DNA from 3 places in the Streptomyces umbrinus genome. Region 1 is predicted to be linked to each of the others. Evidence: riboswitches for the same ligand, from Rfam matches in the RefSeq annotation. Region 1 holds a riboswitch; each other region holds the start of a gene.

Region 1 (4,451 bases):
GCCTCAGCACACAGGGGTGGACGCGGGCCGCTTCTTCCCCTTCGGCAACGACGCGGACCTGCCGCCCGACCAGCGGGACGAGGACGCGAAGTCGGCGTGCTTCGACTTCGAGGTTCCGGAGGAGATCTGGGTACTGGGCCGCCCGGGCGTGCGCCTGAGACTCACCACGGAGGCGACACGAGGACAAGTAGTGGCCCGGATCTGCGACGTGGCCCCGGACGGCTCCTCGACCCTCGTCACCCGGGGCGTCCTGAACCTGTCAGCCCGTCATGGCCGCGACCAGGTGGTTCCCTGGAAACCGGGCTCTACGGAGGATGTGGCTTTCGACCTGAACGCGATCGGCCACGCCTTCCCTCCGGGCCATCGCGTCCGTCTCGCCGTCTCCTCCGCGTACTGGCCGTGGATCTGGCCCCAGCCGGGTTCGGAAGCGGGCTTCACCCTCACCCCTTCGGGCAGCGCACTGGAACTCCCGCTCCGCGCACAGGAGTCGGACCCCTCCATCTCCTTCGATGAGCCGGAGCAGTCGGAGCCCATGGGGGTCAACTTCCCCGCGACACTGGACGAGCCGCGCCCCGAGCGCCTCGTCGTCCGCGATGTCGCCAAGGGCGAATGGCGCCTGGAGGTGGACCCGCGCTATGGAGGCACCCGTGTGTATCCCGACGGCCTGGAATTCACCGAGGAGGCCCTGGACACGTACACGATCGTCGAGTCGGACCCGCTGTCGGCCCGGGCCCGCTCGGACTGGTTCGTCCGGTTGCACCGTCCGGATCTGCCGTGGAACGCGAGCGTGGAGGCGCACTCCGAAACCACCTGCGACGAGGCGGACTTCATCACCTCGAACGAGGTGATCTGCAAGGACGGCGACGAGGTGGTGTTCCACCGCACCTGGGAGAAAAGGATTCCGCGGACCGCGGGGTGAGCTCGTACGCTCCCCGAATGACGGCGAAGGCGTACGTGGACCCCACACCCGCAAACGCGTGTGCAGGGCCAACGACCGCAAACGCGTATGTAGGGACCCCATGACCGCCTACGCCTATGTGGGGCCCGAAGACATAAGGGAGGCCGTCCTAAGGGAGGCCGTCCGGCGCGGCGGAGGTGGCGCCCGGATCCGGACCCCGGCCGACCTCGACGCCTTCCTGTCCGCCCGCCCCGCCGACGAACTCGACGAGCCGTTCACCTTCGTCGTCGACGCCTCCGTGACCCTGCGCCTGGCCCCACGCCGCTCCGAGCACGTGGCATGCGCGGAAGGGGAACCGGTACGCGCCGCCGGGGAGTTGGGCTTCGCACAGACCTCCTCCGGCTGGGCGGTCACGTACGCGAGCAACCAGTCCACCGGCTACTGCCCCGACCCCGAATCGTGGCGGTCGCTCGCGGCGGCCCTCACCCGCGCGGGCATCTCCCACTCCGGCGCCCACACCAGCGGCTACACCCACCCGATCACCTACCGCCGCTGCCCGTCCTGCGCCGAGTGGAACTCCGTACAGGACGCCCATTTCGTCTGTGCCCTCTGCGACGCCGACCTCCCGGCCGACCACCGCACCGGCCCGACGGACCTCGCGCTCCTCGCCGACGAGGAGGGCAACTCGGTCAGGATCACGGTCCTCGGCCGGCACCCACTCATGACGGCGGGGCTCGCGGCCGAGATCGTCGTGGAGACGCCTTTTGTCAGCGGCCGCCTCGAACTCGCTCTGTGGCGCCGCCGACTTGAGACCTGGGGGCACGCTCTGGACGCCGCATTCGACCGCGGCGAGGACATCGCATGGATGACGGTGGAGCGAGGACCGTCGATTTCCGTTCGGCTCACGGGAGAACGGGATTGCCCCGAGGTGATCGTGGAGGACGACACGATTTCCATGGCCACCGTGTGCGTTCCCGTCGATCTTCCCCGGAACTGGATCGACAGCCACCGGCAGAAACTGCGTGACGTACTGACTCTCTGGAACCCAGAAGGCTGACCCTCTGGAACCCTGAAGAGCAGTGAGAACGTTTCTGGACAAGTAGTCCCTTATGCCGACTGGGCGGACATCCAGACCCCGCCCGACTTGCCCGTATTAGACACATCACGCACCTAATTCCCCACCTGCGCACGTGAATTGGGTCACGTCCGCTCCGGATGGCCACTTTGCCAAGCCGGTCGATTCACCTTTGCGCAAAGCAAGTTGAACTTCGCCTTCCGAATGGATCAAGAATTCCCATCTGCCCTGAACAGGCAAATGACATCTCCATGTGAATTCTGGGCTTGTTCACGGCATGTGCTCTCGCATACGTTCACGTCACTCCGGATGGACCGCCTAATCCTGCCGCCGCCCGGAGATCCCAACCACCCATTCACTCGCGTACGGCAGGAGCGGGGGACCCAGGTAAGCCGCCGGTCCGGATTCCGGAACGGCTCGGGGTGAAGCCGCGTGCAGCATGCGGCCGGGCAGCTCCCGCCCGAACCCGACAGCTCACCTCGCAGGCGTCGGAGAGGAAACGCGCCATGGCCGCACGAGGCAAGCACCGCCGCCCCAGAATGAACACCCTCACGCGCGGCATCATCGCCGCGGGAACCGGCGGAGCCGCGCTCGCGCTCCCCATCGTGGGCGCGACCGGCGCCCAGGCCGCACAGCCGGCGCAGGCCGCCCAGGTCGCACCGGCCGCGGTCCCGCAGGTCTCGCTCGTCACGTACAAGGTGGTCGCGGGCGACACCCTGACCAAGATCGCCAAGAAGCACTCCACGAGCGGCGGCTGGCAGAACCTGTACAAGGCCAACCGCGCGGTCATCGGCGACGACCCGGCGGTCATCCGCCCCGGCCTCAAGCTGACAGTCGGTACGAAAAATGTCCAAACCTCGACAAAGACGGCCACTGCGACCAAGGCGTCCACCGCGTCCGCCGTCACCCCCGCCGCCGCGAAGACGTACACCAACGACCTCGACGGCTGGATCAGGGAGTCGCTGGACATCATGGCCCAGCAGGGCATCCCGGGGTCGTACGACGGCATCTACCGCAACATCATGCGCGAGTCGTCGGGCAACCCGCAGGCCATGAACAACTGGGACTCCAACGCCGCGGCCGGTACGCCGTCGAAGGGGCTCCTCCAGACCATCGACCCGACCTTCAACGCCTACCACGTGGCCGGCACCTCGATGGACCCCTTCGACCCGGTCGCCAACATCACGGCGGCGTGCAACTACGCCGCCGCGAGGTACGGCTCGATCGACAACGTCTTCGGGGCCTACTGAGCGGGCCGGTACCGGGCCGACCAATGCCGGACGTTCTGGTGCCGGGTGTGCCCGCGGCGAGGGAGACCGACCTCTCCGCGGGCCGCCAGGCTTTCTCCTGACGCAGAACCCTGACTCAGAACTAGGGCCGCGAGCCGAAGAGCCGTTCCAGCACCACCGCGATGCCGTCCTCCTCGTTCGACAGGGTCACCTCGTCGGCCACCGCCCGGAGTTCGGGGTGGGCGTTGGCCATCGCGACGCCGTGGGCCGCCCAGTCGAACATCGGGATGTCGTTGGGCATGTCACCGAAAGCGATCGTGGTGGCGGGAGTGAGGCCGAGGTGTTCGGCCGCCAGGGCGAGACCCGTCGCCTTGGTCACGCCACATGGCTGGAGTTCGACTGTGCCGGGGCCGGACATCGTGACTGTGGCGAGGGAACCGACCGCTCCGCGGGCCGCGGACGCCAACTCGTCGTCGGACAGCAGGGGATGGCGCAGCAGCACCTTGCTGATGGGTTCCGTCCAGAGGTCGTCGCGGCGCAGGACGCGTACCGCGGGGAGCGTCGGGTGCGGCATCTCGTACCCCGGCTCGATGAGCGTGAGTCCGTCGACCCCGTCCTGGTCGACCGCGGCGTACACGTCCCCGACCTCCGCCTCGATCTTGCCGAGCGCCGTCTCGGCCAGCTCGCGGTCGAGGGTGACCGACCAGACCATGCGCTCGGCACCGGCGTCGTACAACTGCGCTCCCTGACCGCACACCGCCAGTCCCTGACTGCCCAGTTCGTCCAGCAGGGGGCGTACGCGTGGTGCCGGGCGCCCCGTCACCACAAGGTGCCTGGCACCTCTCGCGATTGCCATCGCCAGCGCGGCGCGTGACCTGTCCGAAAGGGTGTCGTCGCCTCGCAACAACGTCCCGTCCAGGTCAGTGGCGATGAGTGAATATGCAATCGGTGCGGCCATGATCAGAGAATACGGATCGAACGCCCCAACGACTCGACGGGAACCGGACGTCGTCCGGTATCTCGTCAGGCACAGGGGTCGTCACAGGCACCATCCGTCGGCCGTCCGGGGGCAAATCGCGGGCGAGGAGGAGCAGTTGGCCATGCCCTGCCTGCTCCCTCGCCCCCGGTCAACCGGCCCGTCGCCCGCCCCCGGGGCCCCATCTCCCGGTGCCCGGCCTCGTTCCATGGACGCGGCTCGCGCGCGACCTTCGCGCGGCTCGGCGGCTTCGGCGACGCATTGATGCGTACG
Region 2 (4,451 bases), 2.1 Mb from region 1:
ACGGCCGCCGAGGCGTTGGTGCGGCCGCGGCGGCGGCCCTCAGGGGCCGGTTGCACGTCCGGCGGCGGCCCGCACAGGGGGAGCGGGCCGCCGCCGGACCTTTCTCGGCGGTGGTGTCCGGATGCCGCCCCTGACCCGGGCGGTGGTGGGGAGCCGGTCACCTGGTGAAGGACGCTAAACCTGGGACCGCGGCGGGGGTAACGGCATGTACGGAAGTGGTGGGACTCGGACATGAGCTGACCGGGTACGACCGCGATCCGGGCCCGGGCCCGCCGACTTGACGTGGTGTGGTGACCGATGCGCGGATTGTGGGGAAACGGGCGGCGACCCGGTGCTATGGGCTCCGCCGGGGGCGGTGCGCGGTGGTGCTGAGGCGTTTGGTTAGTGTCCGGGCTCATGGACGTACTCATTCATGTCTTCGTCGCCCTGCACATCATCGGCATCGCGTCCCTCCTCGGCGGCTTTCTCACGCAGATGAAGGCCATGAGTGACGGCGCGGCCCGCTTCAGCCCCGCCATGCTCCACGGCGCGCTGACCATGCTGGTCACCGGCGCGATCCTGGTCGGCCTCAACCAGGCCGACGACCAGACCGTCAACAACATCAAGATCGGCGTGAAGCTCGCCCTGCTGGTCGTGATCCTCGGCCTCGTGTACGTGAAACGGGACGAGGAGAAGGTGGAGAACAGCCTGTTCGGCCTGGTGGGCGGGCTCACCACGGCGAACATCTTCATCGCGGTGCTCTGGACCTGACTCGCGGTGCTCTGGACCCGAGCGGAAACAGGCTCCTGTTTCCGCTCAGGTCGGCGAAAAGCACCTCACGCCGGGCGCACCACGCTGTGGATCGGCATGTAGTAGATCGACTCCTCGCGGACGTACGCCCCCGGCTTGGGCGCGTGGATCATCATGCCGTCGCCGATGTAGATGCCGACGTGGCTGATGTCGTCGTAGAAGAAGACCAGGTCACCGGGCTGGGCGCTGTTCACGGAGACCGTCGTGCCGGCGTTGACCTGGTCCCAGGTGGTGCGCGGGAGGGTGACGCCGGCGGCCTTCCAGGCGGCCTGGGTGAGGCCGGAGCAGTCGTACGAGCCGGGGCCGCTCGCGCCCCAGACGTACGGTTTGCCGACCTGGGCGCGGGCGAAGGCGAGCGCCTTGTCGGCCTTGGCGGTGGCGGAGCCGGACCCGGAGGTCCCCGAGGCGCTCCCGGAGCCCGTGGAGGTCCCGGTGCCCTGTGCCGCCTCCTGGCGCCGCCGCTCGGCGTCGGCCGCCTGCTGCCGGGCCAGCTCGTCCGCCTTGCGCTGGGCCTCTTCCTGCTTCTGCCGCTCGATCGCGGCGAGCCGCGCCTTCTCCTCGGTGGTCAGCTTCGAGAGGAGGTCGCGCGCCGTGGCGAGCTTCCGCTGGACGTCCGCCTTGGACGTCTTCAGCGACCTCTGCGTCCTGGTGAGCGTCTCCAGGCTCTCGGACGCCTCCTGCCGCTTCTCCGTCGTGGCGGTCTGCTGCGTCACGTAGTCGTCGACGGACTGCTTCTGGCGGCTGGTGAGCCGGTCCATCAGCTGGGTCTGGTCGAAGTAGTCCTGCGGGTTGTCCGCGAGGAGGAGGGAGGCGGTGTCGGGGGCGGCGGCCCCGGTGCGGTACTGCGCGGCGGCGAACGTACCGAGCTCCTCGCGCGCGTCGTTGAGTTTCTCCGTGCGCTGCGCCACGTCGTCGAGCAGGGTGTCGACGCGCTTCTTCTGCTTGGTGGTCTTCTCCTTGGCCGCGTTGTACTTCTCGCTGGCCGTCTCCGCCTGGCGGTAGAGGTCGTCGACCTTCTTCTCGATTTCCTCGAGGCTCGGCCTGGGCTCCTCGGAGGGGGACGCGTTCGCCGTCTGGGAGAGGAGGGCCACCGAGGTCAGGGCCGCGGTGGCGAGGGCCGGAGTCCGTATGCCCATGGGGCTGGGGGGCCGGGACCTGCGGTGTGGCGCCACGAGGGCGTCTCCTTCCGTCGTCCGCCTACCGAGTTAGCTGTCGGGTTCGGGCGGGTGCTCCGGAAGGTTTGCCCTACGGCCCGTTTCCCCGAAGGGAGTTGGACCGATTCACCCCAAGGTCGGTGGGTCCTCGGTTCCGTCGGCCACGAGGGCCTGCCGGACTCGGCGGAGGTCGCTCGGCCCGGCGTGTTCGCCGGTGCGGGTCGTGCGGCCCACATAAAAGTTAGCTAATTCCTGTGGCCCCTGTGAAGTTTGATGCGCGATATGCCCGATACATTTTCGTGACCTTAGCTTTGAGTCCCGCCCTCCCGGGCCAATTCGGAGGGGTGTGGGCCGAGTTGTCCACTCGATGAAGTCCGGCCCGCTGGAGTGCCCCTTTGGGCAGTGCCCTTTAGGGGCGCGGGGAACTGCGCGACAAGCCACAACGAACCCGCACCCGCGATCCGGCCCCCAGGGACTTCCAGCAAAGTCGCAGGCCGACCGCCTGATCGCGGACCGCTACAAGCCCCCACCGGAGGGTGACAGGACCCGAGGCGAGCAGCCACGGAAGCCCGCACCCGCGCGGAGCGAGCCCGCGGAGTTTCAAGGGTGGCGGCACGCTGTCAGTGGGGGCGCCTAGACTCGGAGAGCGATGAGCAGCCTCTTTGATGACAGCTTCCTGGCGGACCTCAAGCCCTCGCGGGCCCACGAGGAGGAGCCCCCGCCGCCGCCCGAGGACGAGGCGTCGGAGTCGGAGCCCGTTCCGGACGATTTGTTCGGCGGCCGCTTCGACGTGCCGCCGAGCCGGGACGGCTACTACCGCGACGGCGCGCCCAGGCCGCACGTGGACCCGGCCGCGCTCCTGGACGGGCTGAACGAGAACCAGCGCGCGGCGGTGGTCCACCACGGCTCGCCGCTGCTCATCGTGGCCGGCGCGGGTTCCGGCAAGACCCGTGTGCTCACGCACCGGATCGCCCACCTGCTGGGCGAGCGCAAGGTGCACCCGGGCCAGATCCTCGCGATCACCTTCACGAACAAGGCCGCGGGCGAGATGAAGGAGCGCGTCGAGCAGCTCGTCGGCCCCCGGGCCAACGCGATGTGGGTGATGACCTTCCACAGCGCGTGCGTCCGGATCCTGCGGCGCGAGTCGAAGCAGCTCGGCTTCACCTCTTCCTTCTCGATCTACGACGCCGCCGACAGCAAGCGCCTCATGGCCCTGGTCTGCCGTGACCTGGACCTCGACCCCAAGCGCTTCCCGCCCAAGTCGTTCAGCGCCAAGATCTCGAACCTGAAGAACGAGCTGATCGACGAGGAGGACTTCGCCGCCCAGGCCGCCGACGGCTTCGAGAAGACGCTCGCCCAGGCCTACGCGATGTACCAGTCACGCCTGCGCGAGGCGAACGCGCTGGACTTCGACGACCTGATCATGACGACGGTCAACCTCCTGCGCGCTTTCCCGGACGTTGCCGAGCACTACCGCCGCCGCTTCCGGCACGTCCTGGTCGACGAGTACCAGGACACGAACCACGCGCAGTACGCACTCGTGCGCGAACTCGTCGGCACCTCCGAGCACCCGGTCGACGTACCGCCGAGCGAGCACGACCTCCCGCCGGCCGAGCTGTGCGTGGTGGGTGACGCCGACCAGTCGATCTACGCCTTCCGCGGCGCGACCATCCGCAACATCCTCCAGTTCGAGGAGGACTACCCGAACGCGACGACGATCTTGCTGGAGCAGAACTACCGCTCGACGCAGACGATCCTCACCGCCGCCAACGCGGTCATCGAGCGCAACGAGTCGCGCCGCCCCAAGAACCTGTGGACCAACGCGGGCGCGGGCGCCCAGATCACCGGCTATGTCGCCGACACCGAGCACGACGAGGCCCAGTTCGTCGCCGACGAGATCGACCGCCTCACGGACGCGGGCGACGCGAAGGCGGGCGACGTCGCGGTCTTCTACCGTACGAACGCGCAGTCCCGTGTCTTCGAAGAGGTCTTCATCCGCGTCGGCCTGCCCTACAAGGTCGTCGGCGGCGTCCGCTTCTACGAGCGCAAGGAGGTCCGCGACGTCCTCGCGTACCTGCGGGTGCTCGCGAACCCCGAGGACTCCGTACCGCTGCGCCGCATTCTCAACGTCCCCAAGCGCGGCATCGGCGACCGCGCCGAGGCGATGATCGACGCGCTCTCCCAGCGCGAGAAGATCAGCTTCGCGCAGGCGCTGCGCCGCGTCGACGAGGCGTACGGCATGGCGTCCCGCTCGACGAACGCCGTCAAGAGGTTCAACACGCTGATGGAGGACCTCCGCACGATCGTCGAGTCGGGCGCAGGACCGGCGACGGTCCTGGAGGCGGTTCTCGAACGGACCGGCTACCTCGCCGAGTTGCAGGCCTCGACCGACCCGCAGGACGAGACCCGCATCGAGAACCTCCAGGAACTGGCCGCCGTGGCCCTGGAGTTCGAGCAGGAGGCCGGCGAGGGCGAGGCACCGGGCGGGCTCTCCGCCTTCCTGGAGCG
Region 3 (4,451 bases), 3.4 Mb from region 1:
GAGGCCGAGCCGCAGGGCCTGGACGGCGTCGCCACGATCATGGCGCGTGCCTTCACCGAGGGAACCGACAAGCACTCCGCCGAGGAGTTCGCCGCCGAGCTGGAGCGCTGCGGCGCCACCCTCGACGCGCACGCCGACCACCCCGGCGTCCGGATCAGCCTCGAAGTCCCCGTCTCCCGGCTCCCCAAGGCGCTCGGCCTGCTCGCCGACGCCCTCAGGGCACCCGCCTTCGAGGACAGCGAGATCGAGCGGCTGGTGCGCAACCGGCTCGACGAGATCCCGCACGAGACCGCCAACCCGGCCCGCCGCGCCGCCAAGGAGCTCTCCCGGCAGCTCTTCCCGGCGACCTCGCGCATGTCGCGCCCGCGCCAGGGCACCGAGGAGACGGTCACCACGATCGACTCGGCGGCCGTCCGCGCCTTCTACGAGAAGCACGTACGCCCCGCCACCGCGACGGCGGTCGTGGTCGGCGACCTCACCGGCGTCGACCTCGACGCGCTGCTCGGGGACACGCTCGGCGCCTGGACCGGATCGCAGGCCCAGGCCCGTCCCATCCCGCCGGTGACCGCCGACGACACGGGCCGCGTGATCATCGTCGACCGTCCCGGAGCCGTCCAGACGCAGCTCCTCATCGGCCGCGTCGGCGCCGACCGGCACGACCGCGTGTGGCCCGCCCAGGTGCTCGGCACGTACTGCCTCGGCGGCACCCTCACCTCGCGCCTGGACCGCGTCCTGCGCGAGGAAAAGGGATACACCTACGGTGTGCGGGCGTTCGGCCAGGTGCTGCGCTCCGCGCCGGACGGGACGGGCGCCGCGATGCTCGCCATCAGCGGCTCCGTGGACACCCCGAACACCGGCCCGGCGCTCGACGACCTCTGGAAGGTGCTGCGCACCCTCGCGGCCGAGGGACTCACCGACGCCGAGCGCGACATCGCCGTGCAGAACCTCGTGGGCGTGGCGCCGCTGAAGTACGAGACGGCCGCCGCCGTCGCGGGCACCCTCGCCGACCAGGTCGAGCAGTACCTGCCGGACGACTTCCAGGCGACGCTGTACCAACAGCTCGCCGCGACGGGCACCGTGGAGGCCACCGCGGCCGCCGTGAGCGCCTTCCCGGTGGACCGTCTGGTGACCGTCCTCGTCGGTGACGCCGCGCAGATCGAGGAGCCGGTCCGGGCCCTCGGAATCGGCGAAGTCAGCGTCGTGACAGCGGAGTAGAACGCGGAGCGGAACAGGGTCGTTCCACGGAGAACCCAGGTGACCGAAGAGTCGCCTGGGTTCTCCTTTTGCCCGGACTTCAGCACCCGAACTGCGGGTTGTCCGTATTGATAGGGAGGTTGCCTGTCTGCCCTGTGGCATGCGCTACAAAACCCTTGATCCGTTTGTTGATTGAAAGACGCCCCGCTTAGCGTCGGTCCGGCTGTTCGTCAGGCAGTGCGCCGCGCCCGCGGCACCGGACAGTCATCGCCGAGTCCCCGTACGGCGCGAGCCAGGGGAGCCGGGGACCCATACGTAGTCCCTGGGGTGAATCGGACGCCCTTCCCGAAGGGGGTCCGTAGGAGACCTTCCTGCTCCGAACCCGTCAGCTAACCCGGTAGGCGAGAAGGAAGGAAAGGACCAGCCACTTCATGGCGTTCACTCGCGCCGCCGGGAAGCACCGTCGTCCCAGCCGTATGAAGCGCACGACCAACCGGACCGTCGGCGTCGCCGCACTCGCCACCACCGGTGTGGTCGGCACCCTGGCTGCTCCCGCACTCGCCGCCGAGAGCCCGGCCGAGCAGACCCTGACCCAGGCGATCACCATCGGCGACTCGGTCGCCGACCAGATCGACGCCCAGGCCGCCGCCCAGCAGCAGGCCGCCGACGAGACCGCCGCCCGCGAGAAGGCCGAGGCCGCCGCCAAGGAGCGGGCCAAGGAAGCCGCGGAGAAGGCCAAGAAGGAGCGCGAGGTCAAGGCCCGCGCCGCCCGTGCGGCCGAGCGCGAGCGCCTGCTGAAGTCGTACACCGCGCCCATCTCCGGCTCGTACGTCTCCACCGGCTACAAGGCCGGCGGCGCCGTCTGGTCCTCCGGCAGCCACACCGGTATCGACTTCCACGCCGCGAGCGGCACCGCCGTGCACGCGGTGGGCGCCGGCACCGTCGTCGAGGCCGGCTGGGGCGGCTCGTACGGCAACGAGGTCGTCATCAAGATGAACGACGGCACCTACACGCAGTACGGGCACATGTCGTCCCTCGGTGTCTCGGTCGGCCAGACGGTCACCCCGGGCCAGCAGATAGGCCTCTCCGGGGCGACCGGCAACGTCACCGGGGCGCACCTGCACTTCGAGGCGCGGACGAGCGCGGAGTACGGCTCGGACATCGACCCGATCGCGTATCTCCGCCAGCACGGCGTGAACGTCTGACGGTCGGAGACCGCCCTCCCACGCGGCAGCCTTCCCACGCAACGGCCCGCCCGCGCGGACACCTCTCCCGAAGGCCCCGGCTCACCGAGCCGGGGCCTTCGCGCGGTTCTGATCACTTCCTGACGGCTTCTCGGCCACTTCCCGGCCGACTTTGCACCGGACGACTGCCTGTTCAGAAGCCAGGTGTGTCCAAAAAATATCCACGGATTCCGGTCCGCCATCGGAATTTCCCGCTCTCTGCAATAGAGTCACCGAACAAGCGTCAATCGACCGCGTTTCGCGGGGGTTAAGGCGGAGGTCCGGTCATGCGTATTCCCGCGCACTCGGTATGCACGGCGATCCGTGACGACATCGTCGCGGGTGTCTACGAGCGCGGCAGCCGGCTCACCGAAGAACTGCTCGCGCGCCGGTATGGCGTCTCGCGGGTCCCCGTGCGGGAGGCCCTGCGCACGCTGGAGGCGGAAGGCTTCGTCGTCACACGCAGGCACGCGGGCGCGTGCGTCGCGGAGCCCACCGAGCAGGAGGCCGCCGACCTCCTGGAGATGCGCATGCTGCTGGAGCCGCTGGGTGCCGCGCGCGCCGCCCAGCGCCGCACCGAGGCGCACCTCAAGGTGCTGCGCGGCCTGGTCAGGCTGGGCCAGGAGCGGGCCCGGAGGGGCAACAGCGAGGATCTGCGCTCGCTCGGCGGCTGGTTCCACGAGACGCTCGCCCAAGCCTCCGGAAGCCCCGCGCTGACCTCCACGCTCGCCCAGTTGCGGCACAAGATCGCCTGGATGTATTCGGTCGAGGCGCCCGCCCACCCCGCCGAGTCCTGGGCCGAGCACGGCGCCATCGTGGACGCCGTCGCGCGCGGCGACAACGACCGGGCCAGGGCGATCACGGCGCTGCACACCGAGCGGGCGATGGCCGCGCACCGGCTGCGCTTTCCCGGCGGCGGTGACCGCGCGGAGCGTGTGAGGACTTCGCAACATCCCGTAAACACGGCGGGCCTGCGGCATTAACAGTGGCGCCGTATACAAAGAGAGTTATTCGCCGGGGTCTATTTCTGCTGCCCCTTTTTCCACGTGCCGGGAATTTCCGCGCACGTGATTTCCGCATGCGCGGAACCGGATGCGCGGAACTCGGTGCGCGGGGCATGTGAAAAAGCCTGGATGGTGCCGACGGCGAGGCGGAAAGTCGCGCACCGGCGTGAGGTACGGACAAAACGGCGGCGAGGTTACGGGAAAACGCCGGTGTCACGGGCGGGCAAATCGCCGCTCGCCACGCAGACAGAAACGGCGGAGCCGCGTCACCCGATACGGGTCGACGCGGCTCCGCCGTACGTGGTCCGCGAGATCAGACGGTCTCGGGGAGCTCGTCGAGGCCCTCGGCGACCAGCTTCGCCAGGCGGTCGAGCGCGGCGTCCGCACCCTCGGCGTCGGAGGTCAGGACGATCTCCTCGCCGCCCTGGGCGCCGAGGCCGAGAACCGCGAGCATCGAGGCGGCGTTGACGGGGTTGCCGTCAGCCTTGGCGATCGTCACGGGGACGCCGGAGGCCGTGGCCGCCCGGACGAAGATGGAGGCGGGACGGGCGTGAAGGCCCTCGGCCCAGCCGACGTTGACGCGGCGCTCAGCCATGTGATGCTGCCCTTCAGGTGTCTCACGGTTGTCTAGACCATTGTTCCATATCGTGAAGCGTGCCCCGAGCGGGTGCGGATTCCGGGCCCGAGGCGGCTTCGGTCACCCAAGACTGCCTCGCGCCCCTGCCGGACGCGAGCCCGCCGTCGCCGGGACGTGAACCCCTGGGGTGTGCCCCCTCCGGAACACGAACCCCGGGACACGTACCGACACGTTCCGCCATGTATCCGGGACATGAACCCCCGCGACCAGGACCGGCCGTTGTCGGACCCGAGCCGTACTCTGGGCCCCATGCAGACCTCGCCGGACCGGCACGAGTACCCCGCTCACTGGGAGGCCGACGTCGTGCTGCGCGACGGCGGCACCGCGCGCATCCGGCCGATCACGGCCGACGACGCCGACCGCCTGGTCAGCTTCTACGAGCAGGTGTCCGAC

What was found. Region 1 has a riboswitch for cyclic di-AMP ahead of QF035_RS30670 (LysM peptidoglycan-binding domain-containing protein). Riboswitches for the same ligand answer to the same signal wherever they lie in the genome.
Region 2: it holds a riboswitch for cyclic di-AMP, as region 1 does, so the genes downstream of both, QF035_RS21240 (C40 family peptidase) here and QF035_RS30670 (LysM peptidoglycan-binding domain-containing protein) in region 1, are expected to answer to the same signal.
Region 3: it holds a riboswitch for cyclic di-AMP, as region 1 does, so the genes downstream of both, QF035_RS15580 (M23 family metallopeptidase) here and QF035_RS30670 (LysM peptidoglycan-binding domain-containing protein) in region 1, are expected to answer to the same signal.

What each region holds. Positions count from the first base shown of each region.
Region 1 is NZ_JAUSZI010000002.1:6,938,829-6,943,279, reverse strand. It holds gene QF035_RS30680 (CocE/NonD family hydrolase) at 1-919, shown strand, start outside; gene QF035_RS30675 (DUF5959 family protein) at 1,020-1,955, shown strand; cyclic di-AMP (ydaO/yuaA leader) riboswitch at 2,312-2,476, shown strand; gene QF035_RS30670 (LysM peptidoglycan-binding domain-containing protein) at 2,480-3,223, shown strand; gene QF035_RS30665 (HAD family hydrolase) at 3,345-4,160, opposite strand.
Region 2 is NZ_JAUSZI010000002.1:4,874,804-4,879,254, reverse strand. It holds gene QF035_RS21245 (hypothetical protein) at 397-750, shown strand; gene QF035_RS21240 (C40 family peptidase) at 816-1,961, opposite strand; cyclic di-AMP (ydaO/yuaA leader) riboswitch at 1,969-2,139, opposite strand; gene pcrA (DNA helicase PcrA) at 2,593-4,451, shown strand, end outside.
Region 3 is NZ_JAUSZI010000002.1:3,546,691-3,551,141, reverse strand. It holds gene QF035_RS15585 (M16 family metallopeptidase) at 1-1,215, shown strand, start outside; cyclic di-AMP (ydaO/yuaA leader) riboswitch at 1,453-1,613, shown strand; gene QF035_RS15580 (M23 family metallopeptidase) at 1,626-2,399, shown strand; gene QF035_RS15575 (GntR family transcriptional regulator) at 2,705-3,400, shown strand; gene QF035_RS15570 (HPr family phosphocarrier protein) at 3,735-4,016, opposite strand; gene QF035_RS15565 (bifunctional acetate--CoA ligase family protein/GNAT family N-acetyltransferase) at 4,308-4,451, shown strand, end outside.